Regions from separate parts of the Alteromonas sp. ABD4_190 genome, predicted to be linked through region 2. Evidence: predicted binding sites of a transcription regulator. Region 2 holds the regulator's gene; each other region holds the start of a gene.
What was found. Region 2 encodes sigma-54, which starts transcription at its own class of promoters, with help from an activator protein. Its sites were predicted from a motif close to GTTGGCACGNNNNTNGNNT; they were not measured.
Positions count from the first base shown of each region.

Region 1: ACXAFM_RS10620 (Tll0287-like domain-containing protein) is a predicted target of sigma-54. The motif match lies at 2,358-2,376, and genes of this name have one in related genera.
Region 3: ACXAFM_RS01440 (BON domain-containing protein) is a predicted target of sigma-54. The motif match lies at 1,538-1,556, and genes of this name have one in related genera.
Region 4: ACXAFM_RS14035 (flagellar basal body rod protein FlgF) is a predicted target of sigma-54. The motif match lies at 2,030-2,048, and genes of this name have one in related genera.

Region 1 covers NZ_JBSWWN010000001.1:2,398,299-2,402,382, forward strand. The annotation lists gene ACXAFM_RS10605 (TonB-dependent receptor plug domain-containing protein) at 1-422, opposite strand, end outside; gene ACXAFM_RS10610 (hypothetical protein) at 492-902, opposite strand; gene ACXAFM_RS10615 (sigma-54 interaction domain-containing protein) at 965-2,287, opposite strand; gene ACXAFM_RS10620 (Tll0287-like domain-containing protein) at 2,439-3,041, shown strand; gene ACXAFM_RS10625 (cytochrome ubiquinol oxidase subunit I) at 3,413-4,084, shown strand, end outside.
Region 2 covers NZ_JBSWWN010000001.1:1,289,398-1,293,481, reverse strand. The annotation lists gene rapZ (RNase adapter RapZ) at 1-612, opposite strand, end outside; gene ptsN (PTS IIA-like nitrogen regulatory protein PtsN) at 696-1,139, opposite strand; gene hpf (ribosome hibernation promoting factor) at 1,153-1,440, opposite strand; gene ACXAFM_RS05675 (RNA polymerase factor sigma-54) at 1,471-2,952, opposite strand; gene lptB (LPS export ABC transporter ATP-binding protein) at 3,026-3,751, opposite strand; gene lptA (lipopolysaccharide transport periplasmic protein LptA) at 3,754-4,084, opposite strand, start outside.
Region 3 covers NZ_JBSWWN010000001.1:302,776-306,859, reverse strand. The annotation lists gene ACXAFM_RS01450 (hypothetical protein) at 1-180, shown strand, start outside; gene ACXAFM_RS01445 (endonuclease/exonuclease/phosphatase family protein) at 213-1,190, opposite strand; gene ACXAFM_RS01440 (BON domain-containing protein) at 1,591-2,199, shown strand; gene ACXAFM_RS01435 (hypothetical protein) at 2,501-2,677, opposite strand; gene ACXAFM_RS01430 (hypothetical protein) at 3,288-3,665, shown strand; gene pyk (pyruvate kinase) at 3,796-4,084, opposite strand, start outside.
Region 4 covers NZ_JBSWWN010000001.1:3,218,865-3,222,948, forward strand. The annotation lists gene flgD (flagellar hook assembly protein FlgD) at 1-461, shown strand, start outside; gene flgE (flagellar hook protein FlgE) at 476-1,861, shown strand; gene ACXAFM_RS14035 (flagellar basal body rod protein FlgF) at 2,087-2,830, shown strand; gene flgG (flagellar basal-body rod protein FlgG) at 2,877-3,665, shown strand; gene flgH (flagellar basal body L-ring protein FlgH) at 3,677-4,084, shown strand, end outside.

The sequences.
Region 1 (4,084 bases), 1.1 Mb from region 2:
ACCCCAGCACTCACAGGTACAATACCGCGATACAAAGTAGCAGTAAGACCTGGCTCTGGTAGTACGTGGGATAATGGCGAGTCCATGGAGTTAGGCCCAGCGCCCGCTATATCGACACCGTCGATAGATACACCGACCCTATCGCCAAACAGCCCTCGGTATTGAATAAGACCTGTAACCGGCCCGTTTCGGGAAACGGATACGCCAGGCAGTTGCGCTAACTGATCGCCAAAATCAGCGTCTATATTGGTTGCGGCGGCCACCGTTTCTCGCTCAATTTCTACTGTATTATCCTTAAGCGAAGAGCCAATAACTGTAATCACTTCTGTTGAAGCGCTATCAATGAACTCAGATGTGTTTGCATAAACGTGTGCAGATGTGCAGGCAGCTGTTACAGCGAATGCCAGTAAAGAATGCTTCATAACAATTCCATTAAATAAACGAACGTGTGCACGGTTAAACCATGCGTGTTAAGTGTGTTTTAGGCGTTGTTATGCGAGAGGTGGAGCGCGACCTGGCGGAGCCGCAAAGGCAAAAGATGTGTAGGGTGCTGCTGCAAGGCGAGACGCCAAGGCGCGATAGCGCACAAGGGATATCACTACTAATGCATCTACAGGTACGTTGTCCATTTGAGGAAGGTCGGCCAACGTGCCGTTGGTACAATCTACGTGCTCAACAGGTGCTTTTAGTAGTTCTGGGCTTATAAATACAAACTCACCTTCAAGCTCTGTTGCGCTTACCGATATATAGCGCATGGTTTTGCCAGTACAGATAAGCTCAATGTCATCACCCACCAACCCACGGGCATGCTGCATAGTATGCGAAGCAAGGCCCAGTGCTAATGCATTTTGCAAAAGCATACAAAGGCAGAGTGTTAAGGCTGTCAGGTGTTTAATCGACATTGTTTATCTTTTTACGTTGCGCGTCTTTATCATAGCGTGCGATGGATGAATGTTTCCACATTTTAATTAAGTTCTTTAACACCGGCCTTTTTAAGCTTTCGGTAAAGCGTGCGGGTACTTACGCCTAGCGCGTCCGCGAGGCTGTTTATATCGCCTTTAAAGGAGCTTGCTACCTGAGCAAGATAAGCATCTTCTACCTCGTCGAGAGTCATAATACCCTTGCCAAGATTAACTCCGCTTGTTGTTAGTGGGTATTGATCATCTATACCCTCGATGGAAGCGTTATTCTCGTCGGTGAACTCGTCTAACACGGGGAGATCCGACTCGTAGATTATGGTCTCATCGGCAAGTAATACAGCTTGGTCAACGATGTTGCGCAACTCGCGAATATTACCCGGAAAGGCGTAGCTGCTTAATTTTTCGAGGGCTTTTTTATGGAAACGCTTTTTCTCGTGGGACTGGGCCAAAAAGTGCGTTGCAATTAACGCAATATCTGACTTTCTCTCTCGTAAGGACGGAAGATTGATAGGAAAGCCAGCAATTCGATAGTAAAGGTCACGCCTGAATTCCCCCTTTTCTACCATTTGCTTTAAATTTTTATGTGATGCACACACCAAACGGAAGTTGGCCTTCTTTGAAACTACGCTTCCCACAGGGCGGTAGGTCTGGGTTTCAAAAAGCCGGAGTAGTTTAACCTGCATGGCGAGGGGAATATCGCCTACTTCGTCGAAAAATAGAGTGCCACCCTCTGCCGCCTCTACCAGTCCTTTTTTATTAGTGGTCGCGCCGGTGAACGCACCTTTTTCATAGCCGAATAACTCGCTTTCAAGCAACGCATCAGACAACCCAGTGCATTCAATTACAACAAAAGGTTTTTCAGCCCGATGGCTACTTGAGTGTAGAGCCTGAGACACCAGTTCTTTCCCGGTTCCGGTTTCACCAAACAGTAAAACAGATATATCTGAGTTTGCAGCGCGGTTAATTTTATTCAGCATCGTTTTGAATGCTTCAGACTCGCCAATCATTTTTCCAGCAGAGGGGCGGTTAGACGCAAAGGCAAGCTTATCTAGAATTTCCAGATAACCTATTAAATCCCCGTGACCGTCGAAGATAGGTCGCATCAGAATGTCACAGTAGCTTTGGCCCTCGCTGGTGGTATGGATATGCACCACACTAGCTGCTCGGCCCGACTTTTTACTTTCCTGCATAGGGCACTGCTCGCCGCATTGGTCACAGGGCTTATTGTTTCGATGAGATACCTGATAACAGGTGCTATAACCGAGCTTGATATCGACAGGGTAAGTATCTCTGTAAGGCGCATTGACCGCCTCAATAATGTAGTTTTGATTGATGAAAATAGCGGGTTTGTCTATTGCATCTATCATTGCTTGTACAATTGATATGTTCATTGTCAGCGTATTAGTTAATGCTACTTTTATTTTGCCAACTTAACATATTGGCATAGAGCTTGTTGATTGTTTTAGTTGAATCACAATGCCTGAGTGCAAATACGTCCGTCAATAGGAGAGTTACACAATGAAAAAACGCATCTTTTTAATTGCGTTGGGGGTAGCCGTAAGCGCTGGGTGCTCTTTCGCTAATGCACAAACCAGCGAGCTAGCTGAAAGCGAAGTACAAACAAAAGTAAAGCAGGCAAGAGTTCACGCTAAAGCCCTTGGTGGAGCGCTTAAATCGAGGCTAAAACAGGCAATTCAGTCTGGCGGTTTGGAAGCGGGTGTAGAAGAGTGTCAGTTGGCCGCTGAGCCTATCGCCGAGGGGCTTAGCCAAAATGGGTGGGAAGTAGGGCGTACTGCGCTAAAAGTAAGAAACCCGAATAACGCGCCAGACGAATGGGAGCGCGAGCAGCTAGCCCTTTTCGCTTCTCTATTGGAAAAGACTAAGCTAGAGGGTAAGCCGCCGTCTACGCCTATAGACACCTATAAATATGACAGCGACAGTGGCGAATTCCGGTACATGATGGCTATTCAACAAGGTCAAGTTTGCATGGCGTGCCACGGCGGCCAAGTTGCACCTTCAGTAAAGGAAACCATTATAAAACATTACCCTAAGGATGAGGCCACTGGGTTTGAACTTGGTGAATTGCGCGGCGCGTTCACGCTGACCTATTCGCCGCAGTAATTTAAGTTAATTTTTTTATTAGCTGAAGCAAAAAAGCTCTCTTCTCAACCTATTAAACAAGGCTACGACGCCCCCCCTCTTCTTTTTATCTGCGTCAATATTGTCATTGAAAGTGACAAAATTGGCGCGGTAATCGTATTGAATCCTTGCGATGGATCAAAGTGCGCAACTTTTCGCCATGGAATAATTGTCCTGCACAGTACGAATAGACTGTCATTCATCAGTTGTTAGTTCAGATTAACGAGAAAAGTGATGAATGGCACAAACCATGCTCTAGCTGTGATGAATGTTCATGTGACAACCACTGAATAACCAATAAATTTATTTAAGGTCAAGCGCTTATCGCGCAAGAGAGACGAGGGAGATAACCCATGAGCGATACGTTAATAGAACTATCGCGGTGGCAATTTGCATTAACTGCGATGTTCCACTTTATTTTTGTACCCTTAACATTAGGGCTAAGCTTTCTACTTGCCATCATGGAGTCGGTCTATGTGATGACAGGTAAAGAGATATACAAGCAAATGACCCAGTTTTGGGGAAAGCTGTTTGGTATTAACTTTGCCATTGGTGTAGCCACAGGCTTAACCATGGAATTCCAGTTTGGCATGAACTGGTCATACTATTCCCACTATGTCGGCGATATCTTTGGCGCGCCTTTGGCTATTGAAGGGCTTATGGCTTTCTTCTTGGAGTCTACCTTCGTGGGCCTGTTCTTTTTTGGCTGGGACAAAATGTCTAAGGTGAAGCACCTTATGGCTACTTGGTTAGTTGCTATTGGTTCTAACTTCTCAGCGCTTTGGATCCTAATCGCTAATGGCTGGATGCAGTATCCAGTAGGTGCTGAATTTAACTTTGAAGCCATGCGTATGGAAATGACCAGCTTCGCTGACGTTATTTTTAACCCTGTAGCTCAGGTTAAGTTCGTTCATACAGTTTCAGCAGGCTACGTGACCGGCGCAATGTTTGTGTTGGCAATCTCTAGCTACTATCTACTAAACCACAAGCATATTGCGTTTGCCCGTCGCTCGTTTGCGATTGCA
Region 2 (4,084 bases):
GGGGGCATCTAACCCAGTTAAGTGTTTAAGGTCTGGCTCCCAATGGGGGTTAGGTAAAAAACGCGCGTCAAAAACGTAGTCAGCATCTTTAGGTATACCGTGTTTAAAGCCAAACGACTCAAAGACAAGAACAAGGCGTGAACTTTTCTTACCCAAAATACGTTCACGGATCAGTTCGGCGAGTTGATGTATTGTTAGCTTGTCTGTATCTAGGTACAAATCAGCGCGTTCAGTAATTGGCGCAAGAAGCGCAGACTCCGCCCTAATAGCCTCCGATAGAGACTTATTTAGCTTAGCTAAAGGGTGAAGACGGCGAGTTTCGCTAAAACGCTTAACCAGAACGTCATCGCTTGCGTCAATGTACACTATAGTCATCGACCAAGAGGATGGCAGGTAGTCTAGAATCTCTACCAAGTCGTCAGGGTTTTTGGGTAGGTTCCTAACGTCGATACTTACCGCAACTTGATCGTATTCATCAACAACAGTATGGGTGAGGGTGGGAAGCAAATTTACTGGGATATTATCAACACAGTAGTAACCTAAGTCTTCCAATGCGCGAAGTGCGACAGACTTACCAGACCCCGAACGACCACTGATTATGATCAGCTTCACCTAAATTCTCCCTTATATTCTGGTTTCATCACATACGAGTTGTCGAATAAAGCGCCTACCTATGAGGTGTAGGCACTTATTGTTTAACTTAATGCAGAAATAATTTCGTCGCTGGTTGTTGCACGACGTATTGTTTTAATCGTTTCTTTGTCGCTTAGCTTACCGGCTACGGTAGCCAGTGTCTGAAGGTGTCCTTCGGTTTGCTCTTCGGGAACGAGAAGAGCAAAGAATATGTCTACGGGCTTTTCGTCTAGGGCATCAAAGTTGATAGCTGGTGTGCTGGTTACAACGATTGCTATTACCTTCTCAAGGCCGGCCAAGCGACCGTGAGGCAGTGCTATGCCGTTACCAATACCCGTGCTACCCATACGTTCTCGAGCCATCAAGCTATTTAGAACCGTTGCCTGGTCGATGTTATCGTTATGCTTGGCAGCGATATCAGCGATGATCTCAAGAATTCGCTTTTTACTATTACACTGAACCGCACACTCGGTGCGGTCCAGACTTACGATGGCTTGTATATCCATGCTCAATTAACTACTAATGTTTTTTCAGTTTTTCCTTATGCTTGATTACCTGCCGGTCGAGTTTATCAACCATGCTGTCAATCGCCGCATACATGTCGGTATTTTCTGAGGATGCGAATACTTCAGCGCCACTTAAATGAACAGTCGCTTCAGCTTTTTGATTTAATTTTTCAACGTTCAGGATGACATGCACATTAGAAATGTGATCAAAGTGACGTTCAAGTTTGCTGAACTTCGTATCGACATAATTACGCAAAGAGTCGGTGATTTCGACATGATGACCAGTAAGGTTGATTTGCATATTTCGTCTTCCTTATATTATTAAGCCCGTTTAGATAAGGCTTTTGCGTTGGTTCGACGGCGGGATCGATAACGATTCCCGGTATTTTGCTATTGTTCGCCGAGCGACTTTTATGCCTTGCTCGGCCAACAATGAAGCAATCTTGCTATCACTTAGCGGCTTGCTAGGATTTTCCGCAGCCACTAACTTCTTGATCAATGCACGAATCGCTGTAGATGAACACTCACCACCTGACTCGGTTGCTACGTGGCTTGAGAAGAAATACTTCAATTCAAAGATGCCACGGGGCGTATGCATATACTTCTGTGTTGTCACACGCGAAATAGTCGATTCGTGCATATCTACCATTTCTGCGACATCATTTAGCACCATTGGTTTCATCATTTCCGGGCCGTGCTCAAAAAAGCCCATTTGCTGCTGCACAATGCAATTTGCAACCTTCATCAAGGTATCGTTGCGAGATTCAAGGCTCTTTATGAACCACTTAGCCTCTTGCATGTGTGAGCGGATGAATTGTGAATCGCTACTATTCTTGGCACGGCGACTCATTGCTGCGTACGTTTGATTTACGCTTAATTTAGGCAGACTGTCGGGGTTCAGCTCAACCACCCAACGGCCATTTTTCTTGGTTACTGAGACATCAGGAATAACGTACTCAGGCTCTTTAGTAACTAAAGCACTACCTGGGCGAGGATTCAAGGTTTGGAGTAAACGCATTGCTTCGCGCAGCTGATCTTCTTTCAATCGGCTCTTACGCATTAGCGTGCGGTAGTCTTTACTGCTCAGTAAGTCTGAATATTCCTCAATAAGCTGCTTCGCTTCAGCAAGCCACGGTGTGTCTTCTGAAAACTGGCGCAATTGCACCATAAGACACTCTTGAGGTGTACGAGACCCTGAACCAATGGGGTCGAACATTTGAATGCGCTTAAGCACACATTCTATTTCGTCCATTTCGATAGGCTCTTCTAAGTCATCGTCATTAACAGCATCTAAGATATCGTCAAGGGTAACGGTTAAATAACCTGATTCGTCAATCGAATCGATGATGGCTGTAGCGATAGCGCGGTCAGTATCTGAAAAATGAGTGAGGCGCATTTGCCAAAGAAGATGTTCTTGGATGTCTTCAGTGGTTTCGCCTTGGAAGATTTGTTCATCATCGTTAGATGGGCCAGGTGCAGGCGCGGAAGAAGCCGAATAATACTCATCCCAGGTACTGTCGATAGGTAGCTCATCGGGAAGATCATTCTTCTCCAGTGCATCTCCCGCTTCTAGCGTATCGCTCGATGCAGAAGCTGTCGCTTCAGCAGCACTATCGTCACTATCGACATTGTTCTTTTCTACTTGTGGCTCGTCGTTACCTTCCTCCACTTCTAAAAGCGGGTTAGAGTCGAGCGCTTCTTGAATCTCTTGCTGAAGATCAAGCGTAGAAAGCTGCAGCAGCTTAATGGCCTGCTGTAGCTGAGGTGTCATGGTAAGTTGTTGGCTAAATTTTAGCTGTAAAGATGGTTTCATCTACGTCTTATTTAAATGCTCTAAATTAAATATACCAGAGCGAAACTGAAAAATGACAATTCGGTTACACTAACTATAGCCTGAATTGTTCGCCTAGGTATACGTCCCTTACTTTTTGATTACTTAAAACCTGTTCCGCAGTTCCTTGCGCAATAAGCTCGCCATGACTCACAATGTACGCTTTTTCGCAAACGTCCAATGTTTCGCGTACGTTATGGTCCGTGATAAGGATACCAATACCCCTATCTCGCAGATGCTGTATTATCTTCTTTATATCATTAACTGATATTGGATCAACACCGGCAAATGGTTCGTCTAACAAAATAAATTGTGGTTTTGCTGCCAGAGCTCGGGCAATCTCTACGCGACGCCGCTCTCCCCCGGACAAACTCATCCCCGTACTATTACGTATATGGTTGATATTAAATTCATCAAGTAGGGCGTCTGCTTCTTCTTCTTGCTGTTGTGAATTTAAATCTTTACGGGTTTGCAAAATGGCCATGATATTTTCATGTACCGTAAGCTTCCTAAATATTGATGCCTCTTGCGGGAGGTAGCCTATACCGCGGCGTGCGCGCTCATGCATTGGCTGGTGAGTAAGCTCATTATCATCAATTTCGATCTTGCCTTTGTCTAAGTTGACTAAGCCTACAATCATGTAAAAAGTGGTGGTCTTACCAGCGCCGTTAGGGCCGAGAAGACCAACAATTTGACCGGTAGACACTGAAAGGCTTACATCGCGAACAACCTGTCGCGATTTATACGATTTAGCAAGGTTTTTAGCGCTCAAAGTTGCCATTGCTATTCATTGTCCTCGTTGTCTTTCTTAGACGATGTTTTACGAATGGTGTCAGGAGTAAACACTGTGGTTACACGACCTTCACCATCTTCACCGGCACCACCCGTTGCAAGCAATTGTTCAGTAATCATATCGAACGTAATCTTATCACCTTGTACTTTACTGGTATCTTGCTGTAGCTCAGCATTACCCGCCAGAGAAATAGTGCGATTAATTACTTCATAGCGAATTTCATTGGCTTTCGCTGATACCGGTGTACCGTCTTCTAGTGATTGAGAATAGCTTGCAGGGTTGCCACGGGCGATAAATATTTCACGGCCGCTGCCATCTGTA
Region 3 (4,084 bases), 990 kb from region 2:
AAGCCCAATAAAAAAGCGGTTGAGATTGTGTTAGACAGCGAACAACTATCGGCAGAAGATCAAGAGGTGCTAAACCAAGCAGTTTGGCCTCGAGACAACAAGCTAATAGGGCTAGCACATTTTAAAAAGCGTGAAGAAGCGTGTGACAGCCTTATGTGGTGTGTCAAACACCGTAGTTAGCACTCTTTAGATTTACAGCCTTGAGATTAGTGTTAATCCGTGACTAGCGCTAGCTCGGTAAATAGCGGGTAGTGATCTGAGCCTATGCTTTCAAGCTTCTCTATATTGACCAATGCAAAGTGTTTCGAGTGAAATACGTGGTCTAATGGCCATTTCACTAAAGGATATTTCGCGTGAAATGTATTAAAAAAACCGCGCCCCTCTCGTGGGTCTAAAAGTCCGCTTATTTTCTTGAATTTTCTGGTAGTAGGTGACCAAGCCACATCGTTAAGATCGCCAGCGACGACAATAGGACCCTCTGTTTCAGCTATTTCTTCCCCCACAACCGTAAGTTCTACGTCTCTGGGCTTCGCATACGTGTTTTCTGTTGGGCTTGGTGGTTTTGGATGAAGAAAATATAGCGTGACATCTTGTCCGTGGTGATTGATTTTCACTTTCATAGACGGCACATCTTCTTCTATTAGAAATCGCAATGAGACCTCTTCAAAGGGAAGCTTACTATAAAGATGCATACCGTAGAGGTTTTCGAGTGGGCAAAATTTACGATATGGGTATTCAGACTCAATTTCACTGATGCCTTTCTGCCACTTCTCATTAGATTCCAACGTTACGAGAAAATCAGGTTGCTTATTACGTACATGTTCAATGAGCTTGCGAAAATCGTCATTGGGCATATACACATTGCTTGATAAAACACTTAGCTTTTGGCTCGCGTTCTCAACCTCGACGTGCCTAACTTCTCTTTTATACAGAGGGGTATAAGGAATGATCCAGATAATCTGATAAATAAGGCTTACTGTTAATCCAGCTACAATAATTATTGCTAGGCTATCAATCTTTGCGTAATAGCCTAACTCAAAAATATGCCCGGCAATTAACAGAGCAATTATCGCTGCTATTTGTAGTCGCGGAAATTCCCACACTCTTATTAACCAATGAGAAGAAGGAAGCAAAGGGGCCCAGCTTACGGCTATAAATAAGACTGAAACAGCAGTAAGTGCAGTATCCATGTCTGGTTGGTCCTTTAGTTTAATAAACGAAGAACGCTTCACCTACTAACTCGGCCTGCAAAATTAAATTGATGATTATAGCCAGTGAAGCGATACGAATCGTTATAGCTACGGCTGCTTTGTGAAAATAGTTTAACCTAGGCATCACTGCAACTAGGCAGCGGCCTACGGCGAAAAGTTATCTCCTAGTACAATCGATAGGAGCTTTTCTGACGTGAAGTTGACGAGTTTTGGGCATGAACAAAATTAAGTAAAAAGTTCTCAAACAAAGGCAAAGTTTGCAAAACAAAACTTACTTTATTAGTCCTAAATTTTAATATTTATCATTAAAAACAGTGTTTTATTTTGTTGGCAAGGAATTGGCATGACTATCTTCGAGTTTCGACAAAGGAGAAATGTTATGAAACGTTCACTTATTTCTATTATTGTTGCTACAACTTTGACCACAGCTGCATATGCAGGTGACATGGGCACTGACAGCACAGAAAATAAATGGGAAAAAGGCGCCAAAGATGCATGGATTGATGGCAAAGCAGAAGCAACGCTGTTGTTCAATGGTAACCTTGATTCATTCGACATTAACACTGACGTTAAAAACGGAAATGTTGTTCTTACTGGTAAAGTTGAGAACTCTGTTGATAAAAAGCTAGCGGAAGAGCTAGTGGCGAATATTGACGGTGTAACGTCTGTAGATAACAAGCTAACTGTTGTCTCTGACGAAGATATGGATGGCGATATGTCAGATGACATGGAAGACACGGTTGACGAAGGTACAAGCGAGTTGACTGACGCTAAAATCGCCACAGTAATCAAAACACGTCTTCTTATGGATACTGACATTTCAGGTTTTGACATTGATGTTGACGTAGAAAACGGTGTAGTAATGCTGACTGGTGAAGTTGATTCTGATGCAGAGCGTGACTTGGCAGTAGAAATTGCTAAAAATGCTTCTGATGTCAAAGATGTAGAGAGCAACTTGCGTGTAGTAACTGAAACCGCAATGAACTAAAGGTTCTTTTCATCATTTTCATAAAAAAAGGGGCGCTCGCCCCTTTTTCTTATCAAATATTAACCAAGCATATAATAGTCGAAGTCAATGCTTCTATTCTTCGTTAAGAGTACTACTTGGCCAATTTCAGATTGGAGCTCTTTGCGACATTCAGTGCAACAATCAAAAACAAATTAGAATTCATAGATAGTAATATCAGTTCCATTTTGCTTACTACAATGCGCTTTATGTTCACGTACTTGTTCTGATCCCAAATAAGCATATGCACCGCAGACGTCAAAACTACAATGTTCAAATCACGTTAAATTTCAACAATTTTCCATTCGTTTAAATCAAAAATTTCATCTGAAATTACTCCAATATTAGCAAGACCCGAAGCGAGAATTAATGTAAGAGACATTAAAACGGGCTTCATCCATGGGATAATTGAAACGTCAAATAACCACAAGGCAGTAGGCATTGTCTTTGTTTTAGACATTTAAACCTTTTGGCAGACAAACGCTTACCGATACACCTCATACTTAAGTCAATATTACTGGTAAGTCCTGTTAAGGGGGAAATATTGCATTTTGTAATGCCAATTTAACTATCTTACAAACCAATTGACAAAAGTAATGAAGTCTCTGAGTAGATTGCCTTCGAGAGGGAGGAGGATTTGTATTATTGCTGTTTTTATTACTGATTTCATTGTCTTCTAATACTTATGTCTATTTCCACGGCAATATTTAGCGCGAAAAATGAACTTTTTGGTAATACCAAATATGCGCTGAACACTTTATTCTTCATCCACTGGCGATTTTGAAGTCGTTTTTACAAATTTTTTTTGGATAGGCTGCTTTGATTGAACCCGAAGGAAAGACACGGAAAATTTCTCTTAAAGTGTGTAGAAAATTCTTTCAATACATTTTGCAGTAGTGGTCTTGTTTCATATCTTCCTGAAATACAAAGAAAAAAGTTGTGGTATAGAAGCTGCAATTACAAACTACACAGTAATTAAAATTAGCGCATTGTTTGGCTTACCTTAACTTTTTAGCGCTAAGTTTTTTAATTAGATTATGAGCAGTTCACAGTTGGTCAAGGAGTGAGGCATGAACATTTTAAAGTGGGTTTATTCAGCTATTGTTGTTTCAGTTGTCATAGCACTAATCGGCATGTTTGGGCAGGGTAAGCTTTCCATTAGCCAAGCAACGGCCGATGACGCTGAACGCTCTGTTCACGCCGATATTGTTAAAGTTGAAAAGACATTATCACTTGTTGAGTTTGATTTATCCAAAAAGGCGCATTTGCTTAGAAAAACACGCTTAGACTTTTATGTAAAGCAGGCAAAACAAGCTGACTTAAGAGGATGGAAGTTTAAACGAGACGAGTTTGTTGAACGCGCTGAAAACATCCTTAGTCACCACCTTAAGCAATATACGAACGATATAGCTCAAGAGACAGAGACCTACACTGCACAGGCAATCTAGCCTAAACAGTATTAACAAAAACGCCCCTTACATCATAAAGGTATAAGGGGCGTTTTTAGTTTCCAAATCTATTCAAATTTCAGGCAAAAAAAAGCGAAGCTCAAGCTTCGCTTTCAATATTCGTTTCAGGCTATTCAACTTCTACAATTTTCAAAGTGTTAGTTGCGCCTACTTTTTCCATTTCATCGCCATAGGTAAGGATGATGCTGTCACCGCTTTTCACTAAGCCTTTGTCTTTTAGCGAAGCAATAACATCGTACTTTAATTTGCCTGGTTCGCTGTTAGATGAGTCAAAGTAAACTGGCTTCACACCACGACACAATGCCATAGTGTTAAGCGTGGATTCGTGACGAGACATGGCAATTATTGGTAGTGACGTAGTAATACGAGACATCAATGTTGGCGTAGTACCACTTTCA
Region 4 (4,084 bases), 1.9 Mb from region 2:
AATTCGAATCGTTTGCGGCTTCAATGACATCTAATCAAGCACTGCAGGCATCGAGTCTCATCGGACAGAACGTGCTAGTTCAAGGTAATGTCGGTTATATGGCGAACGAAGGTGAAGGGCTCTCTGGCGTCATCGTAAACGAGAAAACTGTTCAAAACATGACGATTAGCATTGAGAACCAGTTCGGTGAGGTTATTAAAACCATTGATGCAGGAACACAAAGTGCCGGCAACATTGAGTTTGAGTGGGATGGCAAAGATAAACATGGAAACCAGATGGCACCCGGTGAATATGTTATCAGTGCCACTGGCGAACTAAACGGCGAAGGCGTTCAGCTTAACACTGCCGTTAATCGTCATGTTGGAAGTGTCAGCTTGGCCGGTAGTGGTCAGGGCGTAATTTTGAATTTGGATGGTGATGTCAGTATCAATCTTGATGACGTCATTCAAATCGGCAGTTAGTAGGAGAATCAATAATGTCTTTTAATATTGCACTGAGTGGCGTATCGGCCGCACAAAAAGATTTGGATGTAACCGCCAACAACATCGCAAACGTAAATACAGTTGGCTTTAAAGAATCTCGTGCTGAATTTGGTGATGTTTATGCTGCATCATTGTTGGCAGGTGGCAAAACAAAAGTGGGTGATGGTGTACTTACCCAAGAGGTTGCGCAGCAATTTTCTCAAGGTAGCCTGCAGTTTACTAACACGTCGCTTGATCTCGCGATTACAGGTAATGGTTTCTTTGCAACGGTACCTGAAATTACGTCTCGTGACTTTTCGTTTACTCGTGCTGGTCAATTCAAGCTCGATAGTGACAATTTCGTGGTGAATAGTAATGGCGATAATCTTCTGGGTTTCCCAGTAAACGCTGATGGAACCAGTGCATCAGTTGCGCTGAGTACTACAGAACCTGTTCGTATTCCGGATTCTTCAGGCTCACCGCAGCAAACCTCTGAAGTTGATATTCGTATGAATCTTCCTGCCGGTGATCTTGGACTAGACCCTCAAGACTTCAACCCTGAAGATCCGTTGACGTATAACGCAGCAACATCGGTTACCGTTTATGATTCTTTGGGTGATAGTCATGTTATGACCTATTATTTTATCAAAGACGGTTCACCTGGCGTTGATAATGAATGGTATGTGGCCACAGCAGTCGACGATACCCTCGTTGATATGACAGACTCTACGGGTGCCGATACTGACCCAGCCACAGCAGTTAACTCGGTTGGCGGTAATACAGGTAATGCAGTAACTGCATCTAAACTTATCTTCTCTCAAGGCGGTGATTTTTCTGGTATGGAAACGCCAGATGGCTTACCAACGTTAGATTTCAAGATGCAAACTGAAGCATTGGGCGCTGGTATTCTTGCAAATGGCTCAGACCCTACGCAGCAGATTAGCATTGACTTCAACCTCGATGTAAATAACGCCACGCCTAATGAGCCAACGCAGTTTGCATCTGCTTTTGAAGTAACGTCATTAGAACAAGATGGTCTGCCAGTAGGACGACTCACGGGTATTGATATTGGCCCAGACGGCTTGGTACGTGCCACTTTCTCTAACGGAACCTCTGAGCCGATTGTTCGTGTGGCGCTTGTTCGCTTCTCTAACGAGCAAGGCCTAACGCAAGAAAGCAGTACTCAGTGGAAAGAGAGTATTCTTTCAGGTGAGGCACTCGCGGGTGAAGCAACAACCGGTACCTTCGGTGAGATTAATTCATCAGCCCTTGAACAAGCTAACGTTAACCTGACAACCGAGCTTATCGATATGATTATCGCTCAGCGTAACTTCCAGGCTAACTCACGAGCGCTTGAGGTAAATAATTCACTGAACCAGACTATCCTGAACATCCGATAGTTAAGGTAAAGCGCCGTTTATTTGAATATAAAAGCGGCAATACATTGGCGTATAAGCCCTCCATTATTGCCGATATTTACAAGAGCCGCACAACCGCGGCTCTTTTATTTTCCTTTAAATATCAATTTAATACCTTTCATATTTTCTATCTGAGTTAAAAACCCACAGATTGGCATCGCCTTTGCAAAATCTTGTTTAAGGTTTAATCAGAGTCAAAAGTCAGTCATGGACAAACTTCTCTATATTTCAGCGAGTGGCGCATCTCAAGACCTATTAGGTACGGGGATTAGAGCCAATAACTTAGCCAACGCGCAGACAACCGGGTTTAGAGCTCAATTAGAGCAAGCGAGATCGATGCCGGCTTACGGTGAAGGTTTGCCAACCCGCGTATTTTCTATGACTGAAAGCCCGTCTAACAATTATGAGTCGGGCCCTATGATTAAAACGGACCGAGATTTAGATGTGGCCATTCAAGGGGATGGTTGGTTTGCGGTACAAGATCAAAATGGTCAAGAAGCTTATTCCCGTGATGGCAACTTCAAACTAGGCGATGACGGAATTTTGACAGACATTCACGACCGTGTGGTGCTAGGTGACAACGGGCCGATTTTTTTACCTGTGCCTCTTGATAACCTAAACATTGCTGCTGACGGCACCTTGTCAATGAGACAGTTAGGCGCCCCGGCAAATGTTATCGAAGAAGTGGGTCGCCTTAAGTTAGTCTCGCCTAATTACGCGGATATGGAGCGCGGCACCGACGGCTTATTTAGAATGGAAGATGGCTCCATTGCGCCGGCCAATGCCAACGTCAAAGTAATGTCTGGCATGCTTGAAGGCTCAAACGTTAATGCTGTTGAAGAGATGGTAGACATGATAAGTCTTCAACGTCACTACGAGTTACAAGTCAAAATGATGAAGCAGGCAGAAGAGCTTGATACTCGCGGTAACCAGTTGCTGCGCATACTGTAAATGAATTTTAAACACCGTTGCCCTTTGAGCAACGTCGGAGGTTAACATGCATCCAGCACTATGGATTAGTAAAACCGGACTAGACGCCGCACAAACCGATGTGGCAGTGGTGTCTAACAACTTAGCAAACGCATCAACTGTAGGCTTTAAAAAAGACCGCGCAGTATTTGAAGATTTGCTTTATCAGAATATCAATCAGCCAGGCGGTCGTTCTTCTGCTGACACCGAACTACCATCTGGACTAATGCTTGGTTCAGGTTCAAAAGTGGTCGCTACGCAAAAAGCACATACGCAGGGCAACTTGCTCACCACTGAAAATGCGTTGGATATGTCAATTCAAGGTCGTGGTTATTTTGAAATTTTGCAGCCCGACGGCACGATTGCTTACTCAAGAAATGGTCAATTTTCCTTAAACGACCAAGGGCAAATTGTTACCTCTGGCGCTGGTTTCTTACTTCAGCCTGAAGTAGCTATTCCTGAAGATGCGCAGCAAATCACTATCTCGCAAGATGGTGAAATCAGCGTGAGCATCCGCGGTCAAGCTGAACCTCAGGTATTGGGGCAGTTAAATATTTCTGATTTTGTGAATCCGACGGGGCTTCAGCCTACCGGACAAAACCTTTATGTAGAGACGGCATCGAGCGGTGCACCTATTCAAGGTATCCCTGGGCTTCAAGGTTTAGGTTATATCTCTCAAGGAACCCTTGAAACGTCAAATGTAAACGTGACCGAAGAGTTGGTAAACCTGATCGAAAGCCAGCGTTTGTATGAGATGAACTCAAAAGTTATCTCGTCAGTTGACCAAATGCTTGGTCAGGTTATTCAGCAACTTTAGTAGGTAGCGTCATGCGTATTTTAGGTTTATCTGTTGCACTATTTTTACTTGGCGGTTGCGCCAGTACAAACGAACCTCCTGTTCAGGCAAATGATCCCTCGTTTGCGCCAGTAGTGCCAGATTACCCGCGTGAAACGGTGGTTGAAGACGGTTCGCTATTTCGTTCGTACATGGCAAACAGTTTGTACTCTGATGTTACCGCCAGACGAGTGGGCGACATTATTACGGTTACTTTGAACGAAAGTACGTCAGCCAGTAAGTCTGCTGACACCACTACAGCTAAAGATACTAATGTAAACCTAGATACGATAACCGGCCTAGGTGGTCAGGCGGTAAATATTGGTGGCCAATCTATTCAATTAGGGATCGGATCTTCTCGCGACTTTAGCGGTGATGCTGCAGCTAACCAAAGCAACAGT